One region of the Streptomyces sp. NPDC090741 genome, then DNA from elsewhere that is predicted to be linked to it. Evidence: predicted binding sites of a transcription regulator. Region 1 holds the regulator's gene; the other holds the start of a gene.

What was found. Region 1 encodes HrcA, which represses chaperone genes, less so after heat shock. Its sites were predicted from a motif close to TTNGCACTCNGNNNNNCNGAGTGCNAA; they were not measured.
Region 2: groES (co-chaperone GroES) is a predicted target of HrcA. The motif match lies at 2,407-2,433, and genes of this name have one in related genera.

The regions. Positions count from the first base shown of each region.
Region 1 covers NZ_JBIVXF010000005.1:380,719-386,285, forward strand. Annotated here, with positions in the region: gene ACIQU4_RS16735 (nitronate monooxygenase) at 1-616, opposite strand, end outside; gene dnaJ (molecular chaperone DnaJ) at 764-1,903, opposite strand; gene hrcA (heat-inducible transcriptional repressor HrcA) at 1,904-2,920, opposite strand; gene ACIQU4_RS16750 (MBL fold metallo-hydrolase) at 3,076-3,801, shown strand; gene ACIQU4_RS16755 (DUF3097 domain-containing protein) at 3,830-4,630, shown strand; gene ACIQU4_RS16760 (Uma2 family endonuclease) at 4,637-5,002, opposite strand; gene hemW (radical SAM family heme chaperone HemW) at 5,015-5,567, opposite strand, start outside.
Region 2 covers NZ_JBIVXF010000001.1:994,762-1,000,328, reverse strand. Annotated here, with positions in the region: gene ACIQU4_RS04625 (sensor histidine kinase) at 49-1,497, opposite strand; gene ACIQU4_RS04620 (response regulator transcription factor) at 1,490-2,185, opposite strand; gene groES (co-chaperone GroES) at 2,580-2,888, shown strand; gene groL (chaperonin GroEL) at 3,000-4,628, shown strand; gene ACIQU4_RS04605 (ester cyclase) at 4,697-5,407, opposite strand; gene ACIQU4_RS04600 (SDR family NAD(P)-dependent oxidoreductase) at 5,504-5,567, opposite strand, start outside.

The sequences.
Region 1 (5,567 bases):
CCTGGGCCACCAGTGCGAGCAGGCCCACACCGGCCGTGCCGTCGGCCTGCGGGTCGTCGCGGTGGGTGCCCTGGTGGCCGCCCGCCTCCACGCCCTGGACGCAGACCGCGTCGGCGCCCGCCGCCTGGGCGGCGCGGGCCTCGTCGACCGAGGTGACGGTGACGACCGAGTACGTGCCGGCCTTGCGCAGGGCGGCGAGGACCGCGGGCGCGGGGCAGCCGAAGGTGAACGAGACCACGGGGACCGGGTCTTCGAGGAGGATCGCGAGCTTGGCGTCGTAGCCGTCGTCGCTGGTGCCGATGATGTCCTCGTCGGCCAGGGACAGCTCGTACCAGCTGGCCTCGCCGGCCAGCTGCCCGCGGTACGCCTCCACGGCGGCCGGGTCCACGTAGCCGGTCTGCGGCATGAACAGGTTCACGCCGAACGGGCGCCGGGTGAGCGCGCGCAGCTGCTTGATCTCCTGGTACACGCCGTCGGCGGTCTTGTAGCCGCCGGCCAGGAAGCCCAGACCGCCCGCCTCGCACACGGCGGCGGCCAGTGGCGGACAGGAGGCGCCGCCCGCCATGGGAGCCTGCACGATCGGGTAAGGGGAGAGACCGTACGGTGCGGAGGACATGCACTGCATCGTGCCATGTCCCGCCCACCGGGCCGAATCACGGCATTCGCCTGGCATAGTCCGCTTCCCCGGCGTCGTCCGGATCGATGCGGCGAGCCCGGTCCGGGGCATCCCCGGACCGGGCTCGTACGTCTGCCGGCAGGCCGGTCAGCGGCCGTTGAAGGCATCCTTCAGGCGGCTGAACAGGCCCTGCTGACCCGGCGCGAACTGGCCCATGGGCCGTTCCTCGCCGCGCAGCTTGGCGAGCTGGCGCAGCAGCTCCTCCTGCTGGGCGTCCAGCTTGCCCGGGGTGGTGACCTCGACGTGGACGATCAGGTCGCCGCGGCCGCCGCCGCGCAGGTGCGTGACGCCGCGCCCGTGCAGCGGGATCGACTGGCCGGAGCCGGTGCCCGGGCGGATGTCGATCTCCTCCATGCCGTCCAGGGTCTCCAGCGGGCACTTGGTGCCCAGGGCCGCGGCCGTCATGGGGAGGGTCACCGTGCAGTGCAGGTCGTCCCCGCGCCGCTGGAAGGTCGGGTGCGACAGCTCGTGGATCTCCACGTACAGGTCGCCGGCGGGGCCGCCGCCGGGGCCGACCTCGCCCTCGCCCGCGAGCTGGATCCTGGTGCCGTTCTCGACGCCGGCCGGGATCTTGACCGTGAGGCTGCGGCGGGAGCGCACCCGTCCGTCGCCCGCGCACTCGGGGCACGGGGTCGGGACCACGGTGCCGAAGCCCTGGCACTGGGGGCAGGGGCGCGAGGTCATGACCTGGCCCAGGAAGGACCGGGTGACCTGCGAGACCTCACCGCGGCCACGGCACATGTCACACGTCTGCGCCGAGGTGCCGGGGGCGGCGCCCTCGCCGGAGCAGGTGGTGCAGACGACGGCCGTGTCGACCTGGATGTCCTTGGTGGTGCCGAAGGCGGCCTCGTCCAGTTCCAGGTCGAGGCGGATCATGGCGTCCTGGCCGCGGCGGGTCCGCGAGCGCGGGCCGCGCTGCGAGGCCTGGCCGAAGAAGGCGTCCATGATGTCGGAGAAGTTGCCGAAGCCGCCCGCACCGAAGCCGCCCGCGCCGCCACCGCCGCCCGAGGAGGACAGCGGGTCGCCACCGAGGTCGTAGACCTGCTTCTTCTGCGGGTCCGAGAGCACCTCGTACGCCGCGTTGATCTCCTTGAAGCGCTCCTGCGTCTTCGGGTCCGGATTCACATCCGGGTGGAGTTCACGCGCGAGGCGGCGGAAGGCCTTCTTGATCTCGTCCTGCGATGCGTCGCGGCGCACGCCGAGAACGGCGTAGTAGTCCGTGGCCACTTACGACTCCGCCAGGATCTGTCCGACGTAACGTGCCACTGCGCGTACCGCTCCCATCGTTCCGGGGTAGTCCATGCGGGTCGGTCCGACCACGCCGAGTTTGGCGACAGTCTCGCCGCCCGAACCGTAGCCGACGGAGACGACGGACGTGGAGTTCAGTCCCTCGTAGGCATTCTCATGCCCGATCCGTACGGCCATTCCCGACTCGTTGGCCTCGCCCAGCAGCTTGAGGAGCACGACCTGCTCCTCCAGCGCTTCGAGCACCGGCCTGATCGTCAGGGGAAAATCGTGTCCGAAGCGCGTGAGATTGGCGGTTCCGCCGATCATCAGCCGCTCCTCGGCCTCCTCGACCAGTGTCTCCAGCAGGGTGGAGAGCACGGTCGACACCGTGCTGCGGTCCTCCGGGTCGAAGGACTCCGGCAGATCCTGCACGAGCTGCGGCACGTCGGTGAACCGGCGGCCGACGACCCGGCTGTTGAGCCGGGCCCGCAGATCGGCGAGCGAGGTCTCGCCGAACGGCGTCTGGCAGTCGACGAGCCGCTGCTCGACCCGGCCCGTGTCGGTGATCAGCACGAGCATCAGCCGGGCCGGAGCCAGCGACAGCAGCTCGACGTGCCGGACCGTGGACCGGGTCAGGCTCGGGTACTGGACGACGGCGACCTGCCGGGTGAGCTGTGCGAGCAGCCGCACGGTGCGGCCGACGACGTCGTCGAGGTCGACGGCGCCGTCGAGGAAGTTCTGGATGGCCCGGCGCTCGGGCGTCGACAGCGGTTTGACCCCCGCCAGCTTGTCGACGAAGAGCCGGTAGCCCTTGTCCGTGGGGATCCGGCCGGCGCTGGTGTGGGGCTGGGCGATGTAGCCCTCGTCCTCCAGCACGGCCATGTCGTTGCGCACGGTGGCGGGTGAGACGCCGAGCCGGTGCCGCTCGGTGAGCGCCTTGGAGCCGACCGGCTCCTCCGTCCCGACGTAGTCCTGGACGATGGCGCGCAGCACCTCGAGTCTGCGTTCGCTGAGCATCGCGCACACCTCCTGCTGGTCGTCGGCGCTCGTCATGGGCGGTTTCATCGGCTTCGTTGGCACTCCAGGCGTTCGAGTGCCAGAGATCCCCCGGCCAGTGTACGGCCGGGTAGTCAGGCCCTGGCAAGGGCGGCCCGCCAGGGTAGCGTCGCGGCATGGACGTGCGTTGGGAAGAGGCAGGCTGGGAGCGGCTGACCGGGCGGACCGGACGGCGTCGACTCCCGGTGTGGGACTGCACGGTGGGACTGGTGGTGGGGGACGAGTCGGTCCTCCTGATCGATCCCGGATCGTGCGTACGCGAAGGCGCGCAGCTGCGGGCCGAGGCGGAGCGGCTGACGGGGCGGGGCGTGACGCATATCGCATTCACGCACGGCCATTTCGATCACGTACTGGGCGTGGCGGCGTTCGCCGGGGCCGAGGTGTACGGGGCGGTCGGGCTGGACTCGGAGCTGTCGACCGGCCGGGAGGAGCTGCGCGTCAGTGCGGTCCTGCAGGGGCTGGCGGAGGCCGAGGCCGCCGAGGCGGTGGACCGGCTGGTGGTGCCGAGGCACTCCGTGTCGGGCGAATGGACGCTGGAGCTGGGCGGGGTGCAGGTGCTGCTGGCCAACGTCGGGCCCGGGCACACCCGGCACGACCTGGCGGTGTTCGTCCCCGGAGAGCGCGAGACGGTGTTCTGCGGGGACCTCGTCGAGGAGTCGGGCGAACCGCAGGCGGGCAGCGACGCGGTGCCGGCGCAGTGGCCGGCGGCGCTGGACCGGCTGCTGTCACTGGGCGGGGACGACGCTCTGTACGTGCCGGGTCACGGAGCGGTGGTCTCCGCGGGCTTCGTCCGTGAGCAACGCGACACACTGGCACGGCGGTTCGGCGTGTCGGGCCCGTGAGCCCGCGCTCTCTCCTACGCTCGGCCGGATGCGCGAGTACTCCCCCGACCTGACCCCGCAGTGGAAGCGCCCCAAGCCGGTGCCGGAGGTACCGGCGGACGCCGACCTGGTGGTCGAGGTGGCGGGTACGGACTTCTGCGGCGCGGTGGTGGCCTGCGAGGCGGGCACGGTGACCCTGGAGGACCGCTTCGGCAAGCGGCGGGTGTTCCCGCTGGAGCCGCGGGGCTTCCTGCTGGAGGGCGCCGTGGTGACCCTGACCCGCCCCTCACGGGCCCCTGCGGCGCCCTTGCGCACGGCGTCGGGCTCGGTGGCGGTCCCCGGGGCGCGCGCCCGTGTGGCGCGCGCCGGGCGGATCTACGTCGAGGGCCGGCACGACGCCGAGCTGGTGGAGCGGGTCTGGGGCGACGACCTGCGGATCGAGGGCGTGGTGGTGGAGTACCTGGAGGGCATCGACGACCTCCCCGCGGTGGTCGCGGACTTCGCCCCGGCCCCGGACGCCCGCCTGGGGATCCTGGTGGACCACCTGGTCCCGGGCTCGAAGGAGTCCCGTATCGCGGCGTCGGTGACGTCGTCGGACGTCCTGATCGTCGGCCACCCGTACGTGGACGTCTGGCAGGCGGTGAAGCCGTCCGCGCTGGGCATCGCCGCGTGGCCGGTGATCCCGCCGGGCCAGGACTGGAAGACGGGCGTCTGCAGGGCGCTGGGCTGGCCGGAGAACACCGGGGCCGCCTGGCAGCACATCCTGTCCCGCGTGCGGTCCTACAAGGACCTGGAGCCGGTCCTGCTGGGCCGGGTGGAGGAGCTGATCGACTTCGTCACGGCGCCCTGACCCGGGCTACGGCAGGGTGCCGAACTCCATGGTGTCGAGCGTGAGGCCGAGGGCGTCAAGCGGCACCGGCTCGCCGAACTTGCTGGTCCGCTCGGTCCGGTAGTCGGCTTCCTCTCCAGTGCCGAAAGGTTCGGTGAGCACCACGCACCTGGCCTGGAAGGGGTCGATGATCAGATACGTGGGAATGCCACCCGCCGCGTAGATGGAGCGCTTCGTCACGTAGTCACGCAGCTTGCTGGTCTCTCGAAGTACTCGGTCATCCGGCGATCGTCCACAGCGGTCATCTGCGTGCCCTCCACTTCTGTCGCCGGGTATACGACAGAAGACTACGAACAGGCTAGGCCGCACCTGCCCGTATCCGCATCGATTCACTCCTCGGAGTGGTCAGTCCACCAGGTCGCGGACCACCGCGTCGGCCAGCAGACGCCCGCGCAGGGTCAGGACCGCGCGGCCCGCCTCGTACGGGGCGGCCTCCAGGAGGCCGTCGGACAGGGCGCGGCGGGAGGCCGCGAGGCCGGCCGGGGCCAGCAGGGACAGCGGGACGCCGTCCACCAGGCGCAGCTCCAGCAGGATCCGCTCCACCCGGCGGTCCTCCTCGGAGAGGAGCTCGCGGCCCGCGCCCGGGGAGCGGCCCTCCGCGAGGGCGGCGGCGTAGGCGCCCGGGTGCTTCACGTTCCACCAGCGGACCCCGCCCACGTGCGAGTGGGCTCCGGGGCCCGCGCCCCACCAGTCGGCCCCGCGCCAGTACAGCTCGTTGTGCAGGCAGCGGCCCGCCTCCGAGGTGGCCCAGTTCGAGACCTCGTACCAGGAGTACCCGGCCCCGGCCATCACCGAGTCCGCGATCAGGTACCGGTCGGCGTGCACGTCGTCGTCCGTCATCGGGACCTCGCCCCGGCGGATCCGCCGGGCCAGCTGGGTGCCCTCCTCCACGATCAGC
Region 2 (5,567 bases), on a different contig from region 1:
GAGGGGTGCTGAAGGATTCCTGAGACTCCTGAAGGGCGTTCAGGATGTTCAGGGACGGGTCGGGGCCGCCCCGCCGGTCGGCACGCGCAGGACGAGGCGGATGCCGCCGCCCGCCCTCGACGGCAGCGCGCGGGCCTCGCCGCCGTGCGCACGGGCGATCTCGCGGACGATGGCCAGGCCGAGGCCCGTACCGCCGCCCGCGCGGCCGCGGTCCTGGTCCAGGCGGACGAACCGCTCGAAGACCCGGTCGCGGTCCGCCGCCGGGATGCCGGGGCCGTCGTCCTCGACCTCCAGCACCGCCCAGCGGCCGGCGCCGGGGTCCGCCGGCTCGGTGGCCGCCCGTACGACGACCCCCGTACGGGCGTGCCGCAGCGCGTTGTCCACCAGGTTGGCCAGCGCCCGCTCCAGCCGCGCCGGATCCCCGGCCGCCGGTACGGGCGCCTGCGCGTCCAGCCGGAGCGGAACCCGGGGGGCCGGCCGCCGGGCCAGGTCCTCCGCGGCCAGCAGCGCCAGGTCCACCGGCTCGGCCCGCGGTACGGAGCCGCCGTCGAGGCGGGCGAGCAGCAGCAGGTCCGCCGCGATGCGCTGGAGCCGCTCGGTATCGGCCAGTGCGGCCGCGACCGACTCCCGGTCGGGGCGGCCCTGGGCCAGAGCCACCTCCAGCCGGGACCGGACCGCGGCCAGCGGATTGCGCAGCTCGTGCGAGGCGTCCGCGGTGAACTGCCGCTGCCGGGCGTCGGACCGCTCCAGCCGGTCGAGCGTGTCGTTGACGGTGCGGGCCAGCTGGGCGATCTCGTCCGCCCCGCCGGGATCCGGAACGCGGCGGTCCAGCTCGCTGGCGGTGACCGCCGCGAGCTCGGACCGGATCGCGGTGACGGGGCGCAGGGCATGCCCCGTCACCCACCGGGCGAGGGCCGCCGCGAAGCCGATCAGCGGGGGTGCGCCGGCCAGCAGGCCGAGGGCGATGGCGCGGGTCGCGTCGTCCACGTCGCCGAGCACGGTGACGGCGTACACCTCGTGCCCGCCCGGCGCATCGACCGCGACCACCGCGCGCCGTTCCGCGCCGGGGCGCGCGGGCGGGAGCACGGCGGAGCGGGAGTCCTCGCCGGACGCACGGGATGCGCCGGGCGCGCCCGACGCACCGGGCGCGGGCGGGCGCAGGCCGCCGAGGTCGGGGGTGTCCCCGAGGTCCCCGGTGGAGGCGACGGTCCGCCCCTGCGCGTCCCGTACGAGGACCAGGTCCACCCCGCTCTCCGGCGCGGGCAGCCGCTCGCCGGACGCGAGGCCGCCGGGGAAGTCGTGGCCGTCGAGCCGGCCGTCGAGCTGGGCGGCGACCTTGCGGGCGGCGAGCTCGGTGCGGTTGGTGGTGTTGTCGAGGAGGTTGGCCCGCAGCAGGGTGTAGAGCCACAGCCCGCCGGCGCCCAGTACGGCGGCCATGGCGAGCGCGGCGGCCAGCGCCGCCCGCCGCCGGAGCGGCCCCGGGCTCGTCCTAGCCACCGTCAGGAGCCATGCGGTAGCCGGTGCCGTGCACGGTGAGGATCGAGCGGCGGCCGAAGGGGGCGTCGATCTTCTTGCGCAGCGAGGACACGTACACCTCGACGATGTTCGGGTCGATGGCGTGCGGGGTGTCCCAGACCTGGTCCAGGATGTCCTGTTTGGCGACGGCGCGGCCGGGCTGCTCCATCAGGCAGGCGAGTACGCCGAGCTCGCGGGCGGTGAGCTCGATGTCGTGCGTACCGCGGCGGCAGCGGCGGCCGGCGGGTTCGAGTACGAGGTCGCCGGCCTGGAGGGTGTGGTGGGGGTCGGCGGCCCCGGTGGTGGCGCCGGCCGCCCGGCGGGCGAGGGCGCGGAGCCGGGCGGCCAGGACCACGAACGAGAACGGCTTGGTGAGGTAGTCGTCGGCGCCGGAGTCGAGGCCTTCGGCCTCGTCGTACTCGCCGTCCTTGGCGGTCAGCATGAGGACGGGCGTGGGGTCGCCGTCCGCCCGCAGGCGGGCGCAGATCTCGTAGCCGCTGAGGCCGGGCAGCATCAGGTCGAGCAGGACGGCGTCGTACGAGCCGGTGCGGGCGAGGTCCAGCCCGCGGTGGCCGTCGTGGGCGAGGTCGACCCAGTGCCCGTCGGCGGAGAGACCGCGCCGCAGGGACTCGGCGAGGCCTTCTTCGTCTTCGACCACGAGAATGCGCACGCCCCAAGCGTCACATACCGCCCACCTCGTGGCCCCGGCCCCGCCTGCCCCCCCCACGCCTCAAACGCCGGCGGGGCTCAATCCGCCTCCGGGGCGGATGCCCGGCGGAGCCCCGGGCGGGATGCCGCCGCGGGGCCCCGGGGGCACCCCCGATCCCCCGGGCGGGATGCCGCCGCGGGGCCCGGGGGGCACCCCCGATCCGGATCACCCAGCGGAGCGTGTTGGCACTCCGCTTGACCGAGTGCTAATCGCCGGAATAGTCTCGCACCTGGCACTCGCCACCGGTGAGTGCCAACACAGCGACGGGCAGGTCCGGCACCCGCGACGACGGATCCACCTGGTCGCCACCCCAGACAGTTAGCCCCGTGAGATCTCCGAAGGGGGAGGTCGGATCGTGACGACCACCAGCTCCAAGGTTGCCATCAAGCCGCTCGAGGACCGCATCGTGGTCCAGCCGCTCGACGCCGAGCAGACCACGGCTTCCGGCCTGGTCATCCCGGACACCGCGAAGGAGAAGCCCCAGGAGGGCGTCGTCCTCGCGGTCGGTCCGGGCCGCTTCGAGGACGGCCAGCGTCTCCCGCTGGACGTCAGCGTCGGCGACATCGTGCTGTACAGCAAGTACGGCGGCACCGAAGTGAAGTACAGCGGCGAGGAGTACCTCGTCCTCTCGGCTCGCGACGTCCTCGCGATCATCGAGAAGTAATCCACTTCATCTGTATTGCTTGAGCTGCGCCCCTGGTCACCCCGCTGATTGCCGGGCGGCAAGGGGCGCAGTTCGTTAAACCCGAGTTTTCGAGAGGGCTGAACCGCTCCCATGGCGAAGATCCTGAAGTTCGACGAGGACGCCCGTCGCGCCCTCGAGCGCGGCGTCAACAAGCTGGCCGACACGGTGAAGGTGACGATCGGCCCCAAGGGCCGCAACGTCGTCATCGACAAGAAGTTCGGCGCCCCCACCATCACCAACGACGGTGTCACCATCGCCCGCGAGGTCGAGCTGGACGACCCGTACGAGAACCTGGGCGCGCAGCTCGTGAAGGAGGTGGCGACCAAGACCAACGACATCGCGGGTGACGGCACCACCACCGCCACCGTGCTGGCCCAGGCGCTGGTCCGCGAGGGCCTGCGCAACGTCGCCGCCGGCGCCTCCCCGGCCGCCCTGAAGAAGGGCATCGACGCCGCGGTCAAGGCCGTGTCCGAGGAGCTCCTCGCGACGGCCCGCCCGATCGAGGACAAGTCCGACATCGCCGCCGTGGCCGCGCTCTCCGCGCAGGACCAGCAGGTCGGCGAGCTCATCGCCGAGGCGATGGACAAGGTCGGCAAGGACGGTGTCATCACCGTCGAGGAGTCCAACGCCTTCGGCCTGGAGCTGGAGTTCACCGAGGGCATGGCCTTCGACAAGGGCTACCTCTCGCCGTACATGGTCACCGACCAGGAGCGTATGGAGGCCGTCCTCGACGACCCGTACATCCTGATCAACCAGGGCAAGATCTCCTCCATCCAGGACCTCCTGCCGCTGCTCGAGAAGGTCATCCAGGCCGGCGCCTCGAAGCCGCTGCTGATCATCGCCGAGGACGTCGATGGCGAGGCGCTCTCCACCCTCGTCGTCAACAAGATCCGCGGCACCTTCAACGCGGTCGCCGTCAAGGCCCCCGGCTTCGGTGACCGTCGCAAGGCGATGCTCCAGGACATGGCCACCCTCACCGGTGCCACCGTCATCGCCGAGGAGGTCGGCCTCAAGCTCGACCAGGCCGGTCTGGACGTCCTCGGTTCCGCGCGCCGCGTGACCATCTCCAAGGACGACACGACCATCGTCGACGGTGGCGGCAGCCACGACGAGGTCGTCGGCCGCGTCAACCAGATCAAGGCCGAGATCGAGTCCACCGACTCGGACTGGGACCGCGAGAAGCTGCAGGAGCGCCTGGCGAAGCTCGCCGGCGGCGTCTGCGTCATCAAGGTCGGCGCCGCCACCGAGGTGGAGCTCAAGGAGAAGAAGCACCGCCTCGAGGACGCCATCTCGGCGACCCGCGCCGCGGTCGAGGAGGGCATCGTCTCCGGCGGTGGCTCCGCGCTCGTCCACGCCGTGAAGGTGCTGGAGGGCAACCTGGGTCTGTCCGGCGACGAGGCCACGGGTGTCGCGGTCGTCCGCCGCGCCGCCGTCGAGCCGCTGCGCTGGATCGCCGAGAACGCCGGCCTCGAGGGTTACGTCATCACCTCGAAGGTCGCCGAGCTCGAAAAGGGCCAGGGCTTCAACGCCGCCACCGGCGAGTACGGCGACCTGGTCAAGGCCGGCGTCATCGACCCGGTCAAGGTCACCCGCTCCGCGCTGGAGAACGCCGCTTCCATCGCCTCCCTGCTGCTCACGACCGAGACCCTGGTCGTCGAGAAGCCGGCCGAGGAAGACGCCGACGGCGGTCACGGCCACGGTCACGGCCACAGCCACTGATCGCACGCACCACGCCGAGGAGGCCCCGTCCCGCAGTCGCGGGACGGGGCCTTCCCCGTGGTGGGGCCTCAGGTTCCGTACGGGGAACCCGATCCGCCCATCTGCCGTTGCAGGGCCGCGGGGTTGTAGTGCCACCAGCCCTCGACGATCTCTCCGTCCAGGCACCGGAAGGTGGTGCTCCCGGACATCTCGTACGTCTTCCCGGTCGGTGCGACTCCCATGAACTTGCCCTTGTGGGTGCCGCGCCAGTTCCACACCGTCGTGACCATGTCGCCATCGGCCAGCACGGCCTGCGGCTCGAAGGTCATGTCGAAGGCCGCGCGCCACGTCTCCATGTCCGACCGCATGGCGTCGCGTCCGATGACGGTGGACTCCGCCTTGCTGACGTCGTGGTCGATGTAGTTCGTCGCGAAGCACTCGTCGAGGACGCTCATGTTGCCGGCCATGGCCGCTTCCTCGAACACCCGCTGGGCGAGCTGCTTGTTGAGGTGCTCGTCGCGGACGACGTCGAGGTTCATGAACTTCGGCATTCCCTCACAGAGGGCCACCATCTCCTGGAACATGCGGTCCGTCTCGGGGAGATGGGAGTTCTTCATGGCCTCCTCGTACGAGGCGAACTCCACCATGTCCACGTAGTGGTTCCGGGCCTCGCGGTCCTGGCCGATCGTCGTGTGCGTGGCAGTGCGCCTGCCGCTGCTCTGCTCCGCCCAGCGGTCGATGAGCGCGTTCATCTCGTCGAACCGCCTGGTTTCGTAATCGATCACTTGTACGAATGTCATGGCGTCGCCTCCCGGGCTGGATGGGGCACGTCCAGTTTAGGGAGATTTCACCCGGTCGGCCGGTTCGGAGGCCGGCCTACCCGTAGGTCGCTTGGGCTACTGCGGACCGTACTTGCGGCCCGTACGCGAGGACACCCCGCCCAGCAGCCCGCGCGGCGTC